DNA from 3 places in the Chimaeribacter sp. YP20170169 genome. Region 2 is predicted to be linked to each of the others. Evidence: predicted binding sites of a transcription regulator. Region 2 holds the regulator's gene; each other region holds the start of a gene.

Region 1 (4,282 bases), 1.6 Mb from region 2:
AGAAGCATTCGGACATCACCCCGGTGCCGTATGACAGCTACCAGAATGCCATCCTCGACCTGAAAAATGGCCGCCTGGACGCGGTGTTTGGTGACACGGCGGTGGTGAATGAGTGGCTGAAACAGAACCCGAACCTCTCCGCCGTGGGCGACAAGGTCACGGACGCCGCCTACTTTGGCACTGGCCTTGGCATCGCCGTGCGTCAGCAGAACAGCGACCTGCTGGGCAAGCTGGACGCCGCACTGGCGAAGGTGAAACAGGACGGCACCTACCAAACCATCTACCAGAAATGGTTTCAGCAGTAATTCCCGATGAGTGAATTCCAACCCCTACTCAGCGCCGCCGGCATGACCGTCGGCCTGGCGCTCTGCTCGCTGGTGCTCGGTCTGGCGCTGGCGATGCTGTTCGCCGTCTGGGAGTCGGTGCGCTGGCGGCCGGTGGCCTGGCTTGGCACCGGGCTGGTGACGCTGCTGCGCGGCCTGCCGGAGATTCTGGTGGTGCTGTTCATCTACTTTGGCTCCTCTCAGGTGCTGATGCTGCTGGCGGACGGCTTTACCCTCAACTTCTACCTGTTCCAGCTGCCGGTGCAGCTCAACATTGAGAACTTTGAGGTCAGCCCGTTCCTATGCGGCGTGGTGGCGCTGGCGCTGCTCTACTCCGCCTACGCCTCGCAGACGCTGCGCGGCGCGCTGAAGGCCGTGCCGCACGGCCAGCGTGAATCCGGGCAGGCGCTGGGGATGAGCAAGGCCGCCATCTTCTTCAGGCTGGTGATGCCGCAGATGTGGCGCCACGCGCTGCCCGGCCTCGGCAACCAGTGGCTGGTGCTGCTGAAGGATACCGCGCTGGTGTCGCTGATCAGCGTCAATGACCTGATGCTGCAAACCAAAAGCATCGCCACCCGCACCCAGGAGCCGTTTAACTGGTATCTGATCGCCGCCATGATCTACCTGCTGGTAACGCTGTTCAGCCAGGCTGTGCTGCGGCGCATTGAGCAGCGCACCACCCGTTTTGAGCAGAGGCTGCACTGATGCTGGAGTACTTACCTGAGATCCTGAAGGGGTTGCACACCAGCCTGACGCTGACGGTCGCCTCGCTGCTGGCGGCGCTGGTGCTGTCGCTGCTGTTCACCCTGATATTGGCGCTGCGCACGCCGGTCATCAGCCAGCTGGTGCGCGGTTACATCACGCTGTTCACCGGCACGCCGCTGCTGGTGCAGATCTTTTTGATCTACTACGGCCCCGGCCAGTTCCCCGCCATCCAGCACTACCCGTGGCTGTGGAACCTGCTGTCGCAGCCGTGGCTCTGCGCGGTGCTGGCACTGTCGCTCAACAGCGCGGCCTACACCACGCTGCTGTTCCACGGCGCGCTGCGCGCCATCCCCGCCGGCCAGTGGCAATCCTGCGAGGCGCTCGGCATGTCGAAGATGCAGTCGCTGCGCATCCTGCTGCCGTTCGCCTTCAAGCGCGCCCTCTCCTCCTACTCGAATGAGGTGGTGCTGGTGTTCAAAAGCACCTCGCTGGCCTACACCATCACCCTGATGGAGGTGATGGGCCACAGCCAGCTGCTGTATGGCCGCACTTACGATGTGATGGTGTTTGGCGCGGCCGGGCTGGTTTACCTGTGCGTCAATGGTTTGCTAACGCTGCTGATGCGGCTGATCGAGCGCCGTGCGCTGCGCTTTGAACAGCGCAACTGACCTCCAGGGGCGGCATTGGCCGCCCCTTTTTTTGCCTGCCATCTTGCCCACCTGATTAAAACTCACCCACTCATCTAATTTTTTAAGCAATTTTATTGCATATAAATTCAAATAATGTCAGCGTAGAGACCTGTCCCGGCCACCGTGCAGTGCTGCCCGTTCCGCAGGCCATCCCGGCTGGCGCAGGGGACCACAACAATAATCTGGAGTATCACCATGAAAAAATTGCTGCTCGCCGCCCTGCTCTCTGGCATCGCGTTTACCGCCAGCGCGGCTGACACCATCCGCTTCGCGGCTTCCGCCACCTACCCGCCGTTTGAGTCGCTGGATGCCAGCAACCAGATGGTTGGCTTTGACATTGATTTGGCGAACGCACTCTGCAAACAGCTTCAGGCCAACTGCACCTTCACCAATCAGGCCTTTGACAGCCTGATCCCGGCGCTGAAATTCAAGCGTTTTGACGCAGTGATCTCCGGCATGGACATCACCCCAGAGCGCCAGAAGCAGGTGGCCTTCACCCAGCCCTACTACGCCAACTCGGCCATCGTCATCGCCCAGAAGGGCAAGTTCCAGACGCTGGCTGACCTGAAGGGCAAGCGCGTTGGCATGGAGAACGGCACCACCCACCAGAAGTACCTGCAAGAGAAGCACCCGGAGATCACCACCGTTGCCTATGACAGCTACCAGAACGCCATCCTTGACCTGAAAAATGGCCGTCTGGATGGGGTATTCGGTGACACCGCCGTGGTCAATGAGTGGCTGAAGAGCAACCCGAATCTGGCCCCGGTGGGCGAGCACGTGACCGATGCGCAATACTTCGGCACCGGCCTCGGCATCGCGGTGCGCCCGGACAATCAGGCGCTGCTGGCGAAACTGAATGGCGCACTGGAGGCGATCAAGGCCAACGGCACCTACAAGGCGATCAACGACAAGTGGTTCCCACAGTGATCCCGCTCCCCCGCTCCGGCGGGGGACATTTTCCCGCCTGATCGCTCCGCGCCAGATTGCGTGACTTCGCTCACTTTCCCATGTCATTTGCATGAATTTCACCAGAAATGTGATACTAATCACACTGCAATCCATTGCGTCCCCCTACACTGGCTGCCCGAATGTTGCCATAAGATGGAAGGACCGATGCACGCACGATTTCATACCGCGTTTTCCGCGCTCTCAATGGAACTGGCCACGGCGCTGGAGCCGCTGCTGCGCCATAATGATTTCCCCGCCTTTTTCACGGCAGCAGAGGTTACCCGACTGCAACAGGAGAGCGGCCTCTCCGCCGACGCGCTGGCGTTCGCCCTGCTGCCATTGGCGGCAGCCTGCTCTCTGGCACCGGTCTCCCACTTCCAGGTAGGGGCCATCGCCCGTGGCATCAGTGGCAACTGGTACTTCGGCGCTAACATGGAGTTCACCGGTGCGCCGCTGCAACAGACCGTGCACGCGGAGCAATCGGCGGTCACCCACGCCTGGCTGCGCAACGAGCGCCAGCTAGAGGCGATCACCGTCAACTACACGCCGTGCGGCCACTGCCGCCAGTTTATGAATGAGCTGAACAGCGGCGTGCAACTGGCCGTCCACCTGCCGGGCCGTGAAGTGGCCTCCCTTGGCCACTACCTGCCGGATGCCTTTGGCCCGCGCGATCTGGCCATCACCACCCTGCTGATGGACCAAGTGGATCACGGCTATCAGGCGGAGGGCGATGCGCTGACCAAGTATGCCCTGGCGGCGATGAACCAGAGCCACGCCCCCTACAGCCACGCCCACTGCGGCATCGCGCTGGAGGATGCGGAGGGCAAAATCTTCCCCGGCCGCTACGCCGAAAATGCCGCGTTCAACCCCAGCCTGCCGCCGCTGCAGGCCGCGCTGAACCTGATGAACCTGGCGGGCAGTGACCACGCCACCCTGCGCCGTGCGGTGCTGATTGAGCGTGAGTCGGCGCTGCTGTCACAGGTTGATGCCACCCGCGCCACGCTGGCGGCCCTCGGCTGTGATGACCTGACCGTGATCGCGGTCTAAAATTGCCCCTCCCCCTGGCCGGGCACCCTGCCCGGCCCAATGGTTTGACCACTCCCGCTCTCCGCCAAAAGGCTTGTAAATCGTTAAGTTAGGTTACTGACTGCACGATTTTTGTCATACATTGATAACAATTGCTGTACATATTGGCGTTATCTTTTAGGATCAGCGCGCAACCTTTTCTTTAAGACCGCCAAGAGTAGATCAATGGAACTTGAAAACGAGAGCAAACGCCCCCTTTATATCCCCTATGCTGGCCCGATCCTGCTGGAAGCGCCGCTGCTGAACAAAGGCAGCGCCTTTACTGACGATGAGCGCACCCACTTCAACCTGCACGGCCTGCTGCCCGAGGCGGTGGAGACCATTGAGGAGCAGGCGGAGCGCGCCTGGCGCCAGTTCCAGGATTTCAAAACCGACATCGACAAGCACATCTACCTGCGCAACATTCAGGACACCAACGAGACGCTGTTCTACCGCCTGCTGGATAACCACCTGAGCGAGATGATGCCGATCATCTACACGCCGACCGTGGGCCTGGCCTGTGAGCACTTCTCCGATATCTACCGCCGCGCG
Region 2 (4,282 bases):
AATCAGGTGCCGGGCACCTTCACCCCCTGGCACCCGCTGCCGGAGGAGACCGACGTGCTGTTCTACGAAGGGCTGCATGGCGGGGTAGTGACCGAGCACCACGACGTGGCGCGGCATGTGGATCTGCTGGTCGGCGTGGTGCCGATCGTCAATCTGGAGTGGATCCAGAAGCTGATCCGCGACACCAATGAGCGCGGCCACTCGCGCGAGGCTGTGATGGACTCGGTGGTGCGGTCGATGGAGGATTACATCAACTACATCACGCCGCAGTTCTCCCGCACCCATATCAACTTCCAGCGCGTGCCGACGGTGGACACCTCCAACCCGTTTGCCGCCAAGGCGATCCCATCGCTGGATGAGAGCTTTGTGGTGATCCACTTCCGCGGGCTGGGGGCGATCGATTTCCCCTATCTGCTAGCTATGCTGCAAGGCTCATTTATCTCTCATATCAATACATTGGTGGTGCCGGGCGGCAAAATGGGGCTGGCGATGGAGTTGATCATGGCACCGCTAGTGCAGCGGCTGCTGGAGGGGAAAATCATCAAGTAAGCGGGGACGGCGGGCCGCCCCCTGGGCGTCACTCGACGCTGACAATCTCAAAGCTGTGGGTCACTGACGCGGCCTTGCCGATCATCAGTGACACCGAGCAGTACTTCTCTGCCGAGAGGTTGACGGCGCGTTCCACACTCTTCTCCGTCAGCCCCTTGCCGCTCACCACAAAGTGTAGGTTGATGTGCGTAAAGGTGCGCGGCACCTCGTCGCGGCGCTCTGAGGTCAGGCGCACCTCACAGTCGCGCACATCCTGCCGCGCCTTCTGTAGGATGGAGACCACATCAATCGCGCTACAGCCGCCCACGGACATCAGCACCATCTCCATCGGGCTGGGTGCCTTGTCACCGGCATTGCCATCCATCAAGATCTGGTGGCCCGATGCGGACTCCCCCAGAAACGTCAGCCCTTCCACCCACTTTACCCGTGCCTGCATAGCCTCATCCTCCGATTATTTTCTGAAAATAGCCTAACCCCTCGCAGCCAAACAGGCAATCGGGCCGATCTTCATCATGCTGAAGCGAGACAACAGAAGACACTCGGTTCAGGCTGTGATAAAACAAACCCGAAACAAAATGTTCTGTATGGAGCAAGGTCAGGTTTTCAATGGAACGACGAGGCCGCCGTTTGGCGACTTTTCAGCCTCCGCCTTGCAGCATTATCAGACAGTTAATACTCTTGAAAGAGGCGTATTTTCAAAACGCCGTACAGGGAACTCTGAGCCCTGTGATTTTGGGCAGCGATTACAACAGAGGATAAAAGCAAATGGTTCTCGGCAAACCGCAAACAGACCCTACTCTCGAATGGTTCCTGTCTCACTGCCATATTCATAAATACCCTTCCAAAAGTACGCTGATTCACCAGGGTGAAAAGGCTGAAACGCTCTACTACATCGTGAAAGGTTCGGTCGCCGTGCTGATCAAGGATGAAGAGGGCAAAGAGATGATCCTCTCCTACCTCAACCAAGGGGATTTCATCGGCGAACTTGGCCTGTTCGAAGAGGGCCAGGAGCGCAGCGCGTGGGTACGCGCCAAAACGGCTTGTGAAGTGGCGGAGATCTCCTACAAGAAATTCCGTCAGCTGATCCAGGTCAACCCGGACATCCTGATGCGCCTCTCCTCCCAGATGGCGCGCCGCCTGCAAGTTACCTCCGAAAAGGTGGGCAACCTTGCCTTCCTGGATGTGACTGGCCGTATCGCCCAGACCCTGCTCAATCTGGCGAAACAGCCTGATGCCATGACCCACCCCGATGGTATGCAGATCAAGATTACCCGCCAGGAGATTGGTCAAATCGTAGGTTGCTCCCGCGAAACCGTCGGCCGCATCCTGAAAATGCTGGAAGATCAGAACCTGATCTCCGCCCACGGCAAAACGATTGTCGTCTACGGCACTCGTTAATCCCGGATCAACACGGCGCAGCTGCGGCCCCCCCGCACTGCGCCGTTCTTCCCTGATTGAACATGTGGCGCCGTCTTATTTACCATCCTGAAGTCAACTACGCCCTGCGGCAAACGCTGGTGCTCTGCCTGCCCGCGGCCATCGCGCTGCCGTTCGGCCAGCTCCAGGTCGGCTTGCTCTTCTCACTGGTGCCCGCCTGCTGCAACATCGCCGGTCTCGACACGCCCCATCGGCGCTATGTAAAACGTCTGGCCATTGGCGGTACGCTGTTCGCCGGATGCAGCCTGATACTGCAACTGCTCTTGCTCTACGCCCACTGTCCGCTGCCGCTGATTTTGCTGGCGCTGGCGCTGCTGCTCGGCGTGACAGGCGAGATCAGCCCGCTGCATGGCCGGCTGCTCAACGGCACGCTGGTGGCGGCCATCTTTACCCTTAGCATGGCTGGCACCACGCCGCTCTGGCAGGCACCGGGGCTGTTCGTGCTCGGCACGCTCTGGTATGGGCTGTTTACCTGGGGCTGGTTCCGGCTGTGGAAAGAGCAGCCAATGCGTGAATCGCTCAGTCTGCTCTACCGCGAACTGGGTGACTACGTTGATGCCAAGTACAGCCTGCTGACCCAGCATCTAGATCCAGACACTGCCCTGCCCCCGCTGCTCAAGCGCCAGCAGAAGGTGATGGAGTTGATTGTGCAGGTCTATCAGCAACTGCATATGCTCTCCGGCGAGCGCCACCCGCACTATCGGCGGCTGTTCCGCGCCTTCCAGGTGGCGCTCGATCTCCAGGAGCACATTACCGTCAGCCTGCACCAGCCAGAGGAGGTGCAGAAACTGGTGGCGCAGAGCCAAGCAGAGGCGATTATCCGCCGCAATGCGGAGGTGATCGCCAAGCGGCTGCGGATGATTGCCGATGACCTGCTCTACCACCGCCGCTCCGCCCGCTTTGAGATGGGCGGCGAACTGGCAGCGCTGGAGAAGATTGCCAACCGCTACCCTGATAACCCGGTCGGCCAGTTCTGCTACTACCACTTCAACCGCATCGCGCGCCTGTTGCATACCCAGCGGCCGCTCTATCGCCGTAACCTGATGGAGAGCCGCAACCGCCTGCCCTTCTGGCCAGCGCTGAAGCGCTATCTCTCCTGGCGATCGATGTCGCTGCGCAACGCCGCACGCGTCGGCGTGATGCTGGCGCTCGGCAGCTCGATTGGCCTGTTCTTTGACCTGCCGAAACCCTATTGGGTGCTGCTCACCGCGCTGCTGGTGATCCAGAACGGCTACAACGCCACGCGCGTGCGTATCCAGCACCGCGCCATCGGCACGTTGGCCGGGCTGGTGCTGGCCGCTGGCGTGCTGCACCTGCAACTGCCGCAAGCCGCGATGCTGGGCCTGTTGGTGTTGATCATGCTGGCCGCCTATCTGGTGCTGCGCAATAACTACGGGCTGGGCATGGTGGGGCTGACCATCACTGCGGTCTACACGCTGCAACTGGTGACGCAAAATGGCGCTAACTTCCTGATTCCACGGTTAGTAGACACGCTGATTGGTTGCGCGCTGGCCTTTGGCAGCACCATCTGGCTCTGGCCACAGTGGCAGAGCGGCAAGCTGCGCGACAACGCCTGGCAGGCGTTGGAAGCCTATCAGGAGGCGATCCGCCTGCTGCTCAGCGCCAACCCAGATCCGGCAAAGCTGGCCTATACCCGCATCATGGCCAATCAGACGCACAACACCCTCTACACCGCCCTCAATCAGGCGATGCAGGAGCCGGGCTTCAACTCCCACTACCTGGCTGACATGCGGCTCTGGGTGATGCACAGCCAGTCAATTGTTGAGCACCTGAACGCGATGACTATCCTGGCACGCGATCACTACATGCTGACCCCGGCGCTGGCGCAGGAGTATTTGGAGACCTGTGAGATTGCGCTCCAGAGCTGCCAGCAGCGGCTGATGTATGACGGCCCGGCCGACGGCAACCCCTCGTCAGACCCGATGTTCCGCGCGCCGGACAGCGCGCCGGAGATGCCAGTGACCGAGATGGAGCGCCCGTTGCGCCGCATCCTCTCGCACCTCAACGCGATGAACACCATCTCCAGCCTGGCCTGGCGACAGCGCCCGCACCACGGCATCTGGCTGGCGCGCCGCGTGAAGCGCGATCAAAAAAGCCGCCCGGAGGCGGCTTCAGAGTAGCGGGGACTTTAGCCCGCCAGCGTGGCGATGGCCTTCTCCAGCCGCGCCATGCCCTCATGGATGTCATCAAACTCGATCACCAGCGACGGCGCAAAACGCAGCACATTCGGCCCGGCGTTGAGCATCATCAGCCCCTGCTCCGCCGCGGCCGTCAG
Region 3 (4,282 bases), 590 kb from region 2:
GACGTGGTTAACCGTGACGGCGAAGTTGAGCAGCAGGTTTCGTTCAACAGCATCTTCATGATGGCCGACTCCGGTGCGCGTGGTTCTGCCGCGCAGATTCGTCAGCTGGCCGGTATGCGTGGTCTGATGGCGAAGCCGGATGGCTCCATCATCGAAACGCCGATCACCGCGAACTTCCGTGAAGGTCTGAACGTACTCCAGTACTTCATCTCGACCCACGGTGCACGTAAAGGTCTGGCGGATACCGCACTGAAAACTGCGAACTCCGGTTATCTGACCCGTCGTTTGGTTGACGTGGCGCAGGATCTGGTTGTGACCGAAGACGACTGTGGCACCCACGAAGGCATCCTGATGACTCCGGTTATCGAGGGTGGCGACGTGAAAGAGCCGCTGCGTGAGCGTGTACTGGGTCGTGTAACTGCAGAAGACGTGCTGAAGCCGGGTACGGCGGACATTCTGGTGCCGCGTAACACCCTGCTGAACGAGAAGACGTGTGATCTTTTAGAAGAGAACTCTGTCGACGCCGTGAAAGTACGCTCCGTGGTAGGTTGTGAAACCGACTTTGGTGTGTGTGCTTACTGCTACGGTCGTGACCTGGCACGTGGCCACATCATCAACAAAGGTGAAGCGGTCGGTGTTATTGCAGCACAGTCCATCGGTGAGCCGGGTACCCAGCTGACGATGCGTACCTTCCACATCGGTGGTGCGGCATCCCGTGCGGCAGCAGAGTCCAGCATTCAGGTGAAGAACAAGGGCAGCATCAAGCTGACCAACGCGAAGCACGTAACCAACTCCAACGGTAAGCTGGTTATCACCTCGCGTAACACTGAACTGAAGCTGATTGACGAATTCGGTCGTACGAAAGAGAGCTACAAAGTGCCTTACGGTGCGGTCATGGCGAAAGGTGACGGTCAGGAAGTCAGCGCGGGCGAAACCGTAGCTAACTGGGATCCGCACACCATGCCAGTTATCAGTGAAGTGAGTGGTTTCATTCGCTTCGCCGATATGGTCGATACCCAAACCATTACCCGCCAGACTGACGAACTGACCGGTTTGTCCTCTATCGTGGTACTGGACAGCGCAGAGCGTACCGGTAGCGGTAAAGACCTGCGTCCGGCACTGAAAATCGTTGACGCCAGCGGCGATGACGTACTGATCCCAGGCGCGGATATGCCTGCCCAGTACTTCCTGCCGGGTAAAGCGATTGTTCAGCTGGAAGATGGTATCCAGATCAACGCAGGTGACACCCTGGCGCGTATTCCGCAGGAATCCGGCGGTACCAAGGACATCACCGGTGGTCTGCCACGCGTTGCTGACCTGTTCGAAGCGCGTCGTCCGAAAGAGCCGGCAATCCTGGCTGAGATCAGCGGGATCATCTCCTTCGGTAAAGAGACCAAAGGCAAGCGTCGTCTGGTGATCACCCCGCTGGATGGTAGCGATCCGTACGAAGAGATGATTCCGAAATGGCGTCAGCTCAACGTGTTCGAAGGTGAACGTGTAGAACGTGGTGACGTCGTATCTGACGGCCCAGAGTCTCCGCACGACATCCTGCGTCTGCGTGGTGTTCACGCGGTGACCCGTTACATCGTGAACGAAGTGCAGGACGTTTACCGTCTGCAAGGCGTTAAGATTAACGATAAGCACATCGAAGTTATCGTTCGTCAGATGCTGCGTAAAGGCACCATTGCCAGCGCAGGCAGCTCTGAGTTCCTGGAAGGCGAACAGGCTGAAGTGTCTCGCATCAAGATTGCCAACCGTCAGCTGGAAGCAGACGGCAAGATCGCAGCAACGTACCATCGTGACCTGCTGGGTATCACCAAGGCATCTCTGGCGACCGAGTCCTTCATCTCTGCGGCTTCGTTCCAGGAAACGACGCGTGTTCTCACCGAAGCGGCAGTTGCCGGTAAGCGTGATGAACTGCGCGGCCTGAAAGAGAACGTGATCGTGGGCCGTCTGATCCCAGCCGGTACCGGTTACGCTTATCATCAGGACCGTATGCGTCGCCGCGCACAGAATGAAGAGCAGGTTGCTCCTCAGGTCAGCGCGGAAGAGGCTACAGCCAACCTGGCTGAGCTGCTGAACGCAGGCCTTGGCGGCGACGACGAATAATCGTCCGCAAGCGCCAACGCTAAATAAAAAACCCGCTTCGGCGGGTTTTTTTATGGGCGCTTTCCGGCAACGGTAGAGGTAAGCGTTACATGGATAGGGTGAGTGAAGATTGCAAATTGCCCGGCAGTTTACCCGTGCCCGCATCCAGCCCAATATTTTAGTGAACAACTCTCTTTCTGCGCACTCTCCGTTTCAATTGTGTGGCTAATCACAAAATAGGTTTAATCATCCTCAATCCTTGTTTGGCTCGTTGACAGGAAAACCCGAAGTGCATAGTCTCACTTCAAGTGGTATATACCACTTGGTCTATAATCCGCACAGTGAGCCAAATATGAATAATTTCACTGCATTTATGGAACGGAAAATATTGCCGCTGGCAATGAAGATTGAAGGGAATGACTATCTAGGCGCCATCAAAGATGGCTTTATTCGAATTATGCCTTTCCTGATTATCGGTTCGTTTTTCTTGCTGATAGCCAACCTACCGATTCCAGGCTACGGCGAATTCATCGTTCGCCATTTTGGCGAGAAGTTTATTAGCCAACTGAATTACGTTCTGGATGCGACTTATTCGATTATGGCGCTGCTGGTTGTCACCAGCACCAGTATCAGCCTGGCGAAACGCTGGAACTTGAATGAGATCTCCTGTGCGTTAATATCACTTATCAGTTTTCTGGTGATTACTCCTTATCAATACCCGCAGGAGAATGGCGCAGTTATGCGTGACGTAATCCCTACGTTCGCGCTCGGGGCGCAAGGATTATTCCTTTCACTGATCGTAACGGTCATCGCAGTACGCTTGTATCGCTTATTCAACCATCCGCGTCTGACTATCTCCATGCCAGAGAGCGTGCCGCCTGCCGTCTCAAACAGCTTTAGCTCACTGATCCCCTCCTTCCTGATTGTGGTCATCTTCTGGCTAGCCCGTCTGCTGTTTGAAATGACCCCGTTTGCTACCGCTCAGGAGATGATCTTCAAAGTGCTACAAGCGCCCATGATGGAGTTGGGTAATACCTTGCCATCACAGATGGTGGCCGAATTTTTTGTGAGCTTCTTCTGGTTCTTTGGGCTGCATGGCGACTCTATTGTCACCGCCATTATGGGGCCTATCTGGCGCTCTTTAACGCTTGAGAATATGCAGGCGATGAAACAGGGCCTGCCGCCGGTGAATATCATTACCCAACAGTTCCGTGATGTCTTTCTGATTTGCGGCGGCACTGGTTTTACGCTGGCAATGCTGCTGGTGATGCTGTTCCGGGCTAAGAGCAAGCGTATGCGTGAAATTGCAAAACTTGCCTCACCTGCGGCCCTCTTTAATATCAATGAGCCTATTATCTTCGGCGCGCCTATCGCACTCAATCCTTTGCTGTTTATCCCTTTTATTACCGTGCCCGTGGTCTTGTGTGTGATGACTTATAGCGCAATGGCCTTTGGCTGGCTGCCTTTAACCTCTGGTCTGGAAATCCCCTGGACCACACCAATATTTATCAGCGGTTTCTTAATCTGCGGCTGGAAGGGAATACTTTTTCAGGCAATTAATTTGCTGGTGGCCATGGCAATTTACTACCCATTTGTCATGACACTCGATAAACACTATTTACGCGATGAAAATGAACAGGCAAAAAACACCCTGAATCAACATGCCCTTGCCCCGGAATGAATTAAGGACTGTGTAATGAATAAGAGTTTAAAGATTGTCACTATCGGCGGCGGTAGCTCTTATACGCCGGAAATTATCGAAGGCTTTATCCAGCGCTATGCAGAGCTGCCCATTCGCGAAATTTGGTTAGTGGATGTCGAGGCAGGACGTGAAAAACTGGAGGTGGTAGGTAATCTCGCGAAACGCATGGTGGAGGCGGCGGGCATTAATTGTCAGGTGCACCTGACGCTGAATCGCCGGGAGGCGCTGAAAGGCGCGGACTTTGTGACCACCCAGCTGCGTGTCGGGCAATTAGAGGCACGTATCAAAGACGAACGTATTCCTCTTTCTCACGGTTTAATCGGTCAGGAAACCAATGGGGCGGGTGGTCTGGCTAAGGCGCTGCGCACCATTCCGGTGATCCTCGATATCTGCCGGGATATGGAGGAGCTTTGCCCGGATGCCTGGCTGGTTAATTTCACCAACCCCAGCGGCATTGTCACTGAGGCGGTATTGAAGTACAGCAGCATAAAG

Evidence for each region. The regulator CRP, encoded in region 2, controls carbon source genes, mostly activating them, when cyclic AMP is high. The targets are predictions, from matches to a motif close to ATGTGANNNNNNTCACAT.
Region 1: a site for CRP is predicted at 2,752-2,769, ahead of cdd (cytidine deaminase). Genes of this name have one in related genera too.
Region 3: a site for CRP is predicted at 2,395-2,412, ahead of ACK3SD_RS16290 (PTS sugar transporter subunit IIC). Genes of this name have one in related genera too.

Annotation. Positions count from the first base shown of each region.
Region 1 covers NZ_CP176824.1:2,551,421-2,555,702, forward strand. Annotated here, with positions in the region: gene artJ (arginine ABC transporter substrate-binding protein) at 1-305, shown strand, start outside; gene artQ (arginine ABC transporter permease ArtQ) at 312-1,028, shown strand; gene artM (arginine ABC transporter permease ArtM) at 1,028-1,696, shown strand; gene ACK3SD_RS11580 (arginine ABC transporter substrate-binding protein) at 1,913-2,644, shown strand; gene cdd (cytidine deaminase) at 2,831-3,712, shown strand; gene ACK3SD_RS11590 (NAD-dependent malic enzyme) at 3,917-4,282, shown strand, end outside.
Region 2 covers NZ_CP176824.1:264,654-268,935, reverse strand. Annotated here, with positions in the region: gene ACK3SD_RS01155 (phosphoribulokinase) at 1-549, shown strand, start outside; gene ACK3SD_RS01150 (OsmC family protein) at 578-985, opposite strand; gene crp (cAMP-activated global transcriptional regulator CRP) at 1,315-1,947, shown strand; gene ACK3SD_RS01140 (YccS/YhfK family putative transporter) at 2,010-4,127, shown strand; gene argD (bifunctional acetylornithine/succinyldiaminopimelate transaminase) at 4,136-4,282, opposite strand, start outside.
Region 3 covers NZ_CP176824.1:3,578,633-3,582,914, reverse strand. Annotated here, with positions in the region: gene rpoC (DNA-directed RNA polymerase subunit beta') at 1-2,109, shown strand, start outside; gene ACK3SD_RS16290 (PTS sugar transporter subunit IIC) at 2,441-3,769, shown strand; gene ACK3SD_RS16285 (6-phospho-beta-glucosidase) at 3,785-4,282, shown strand, end outside.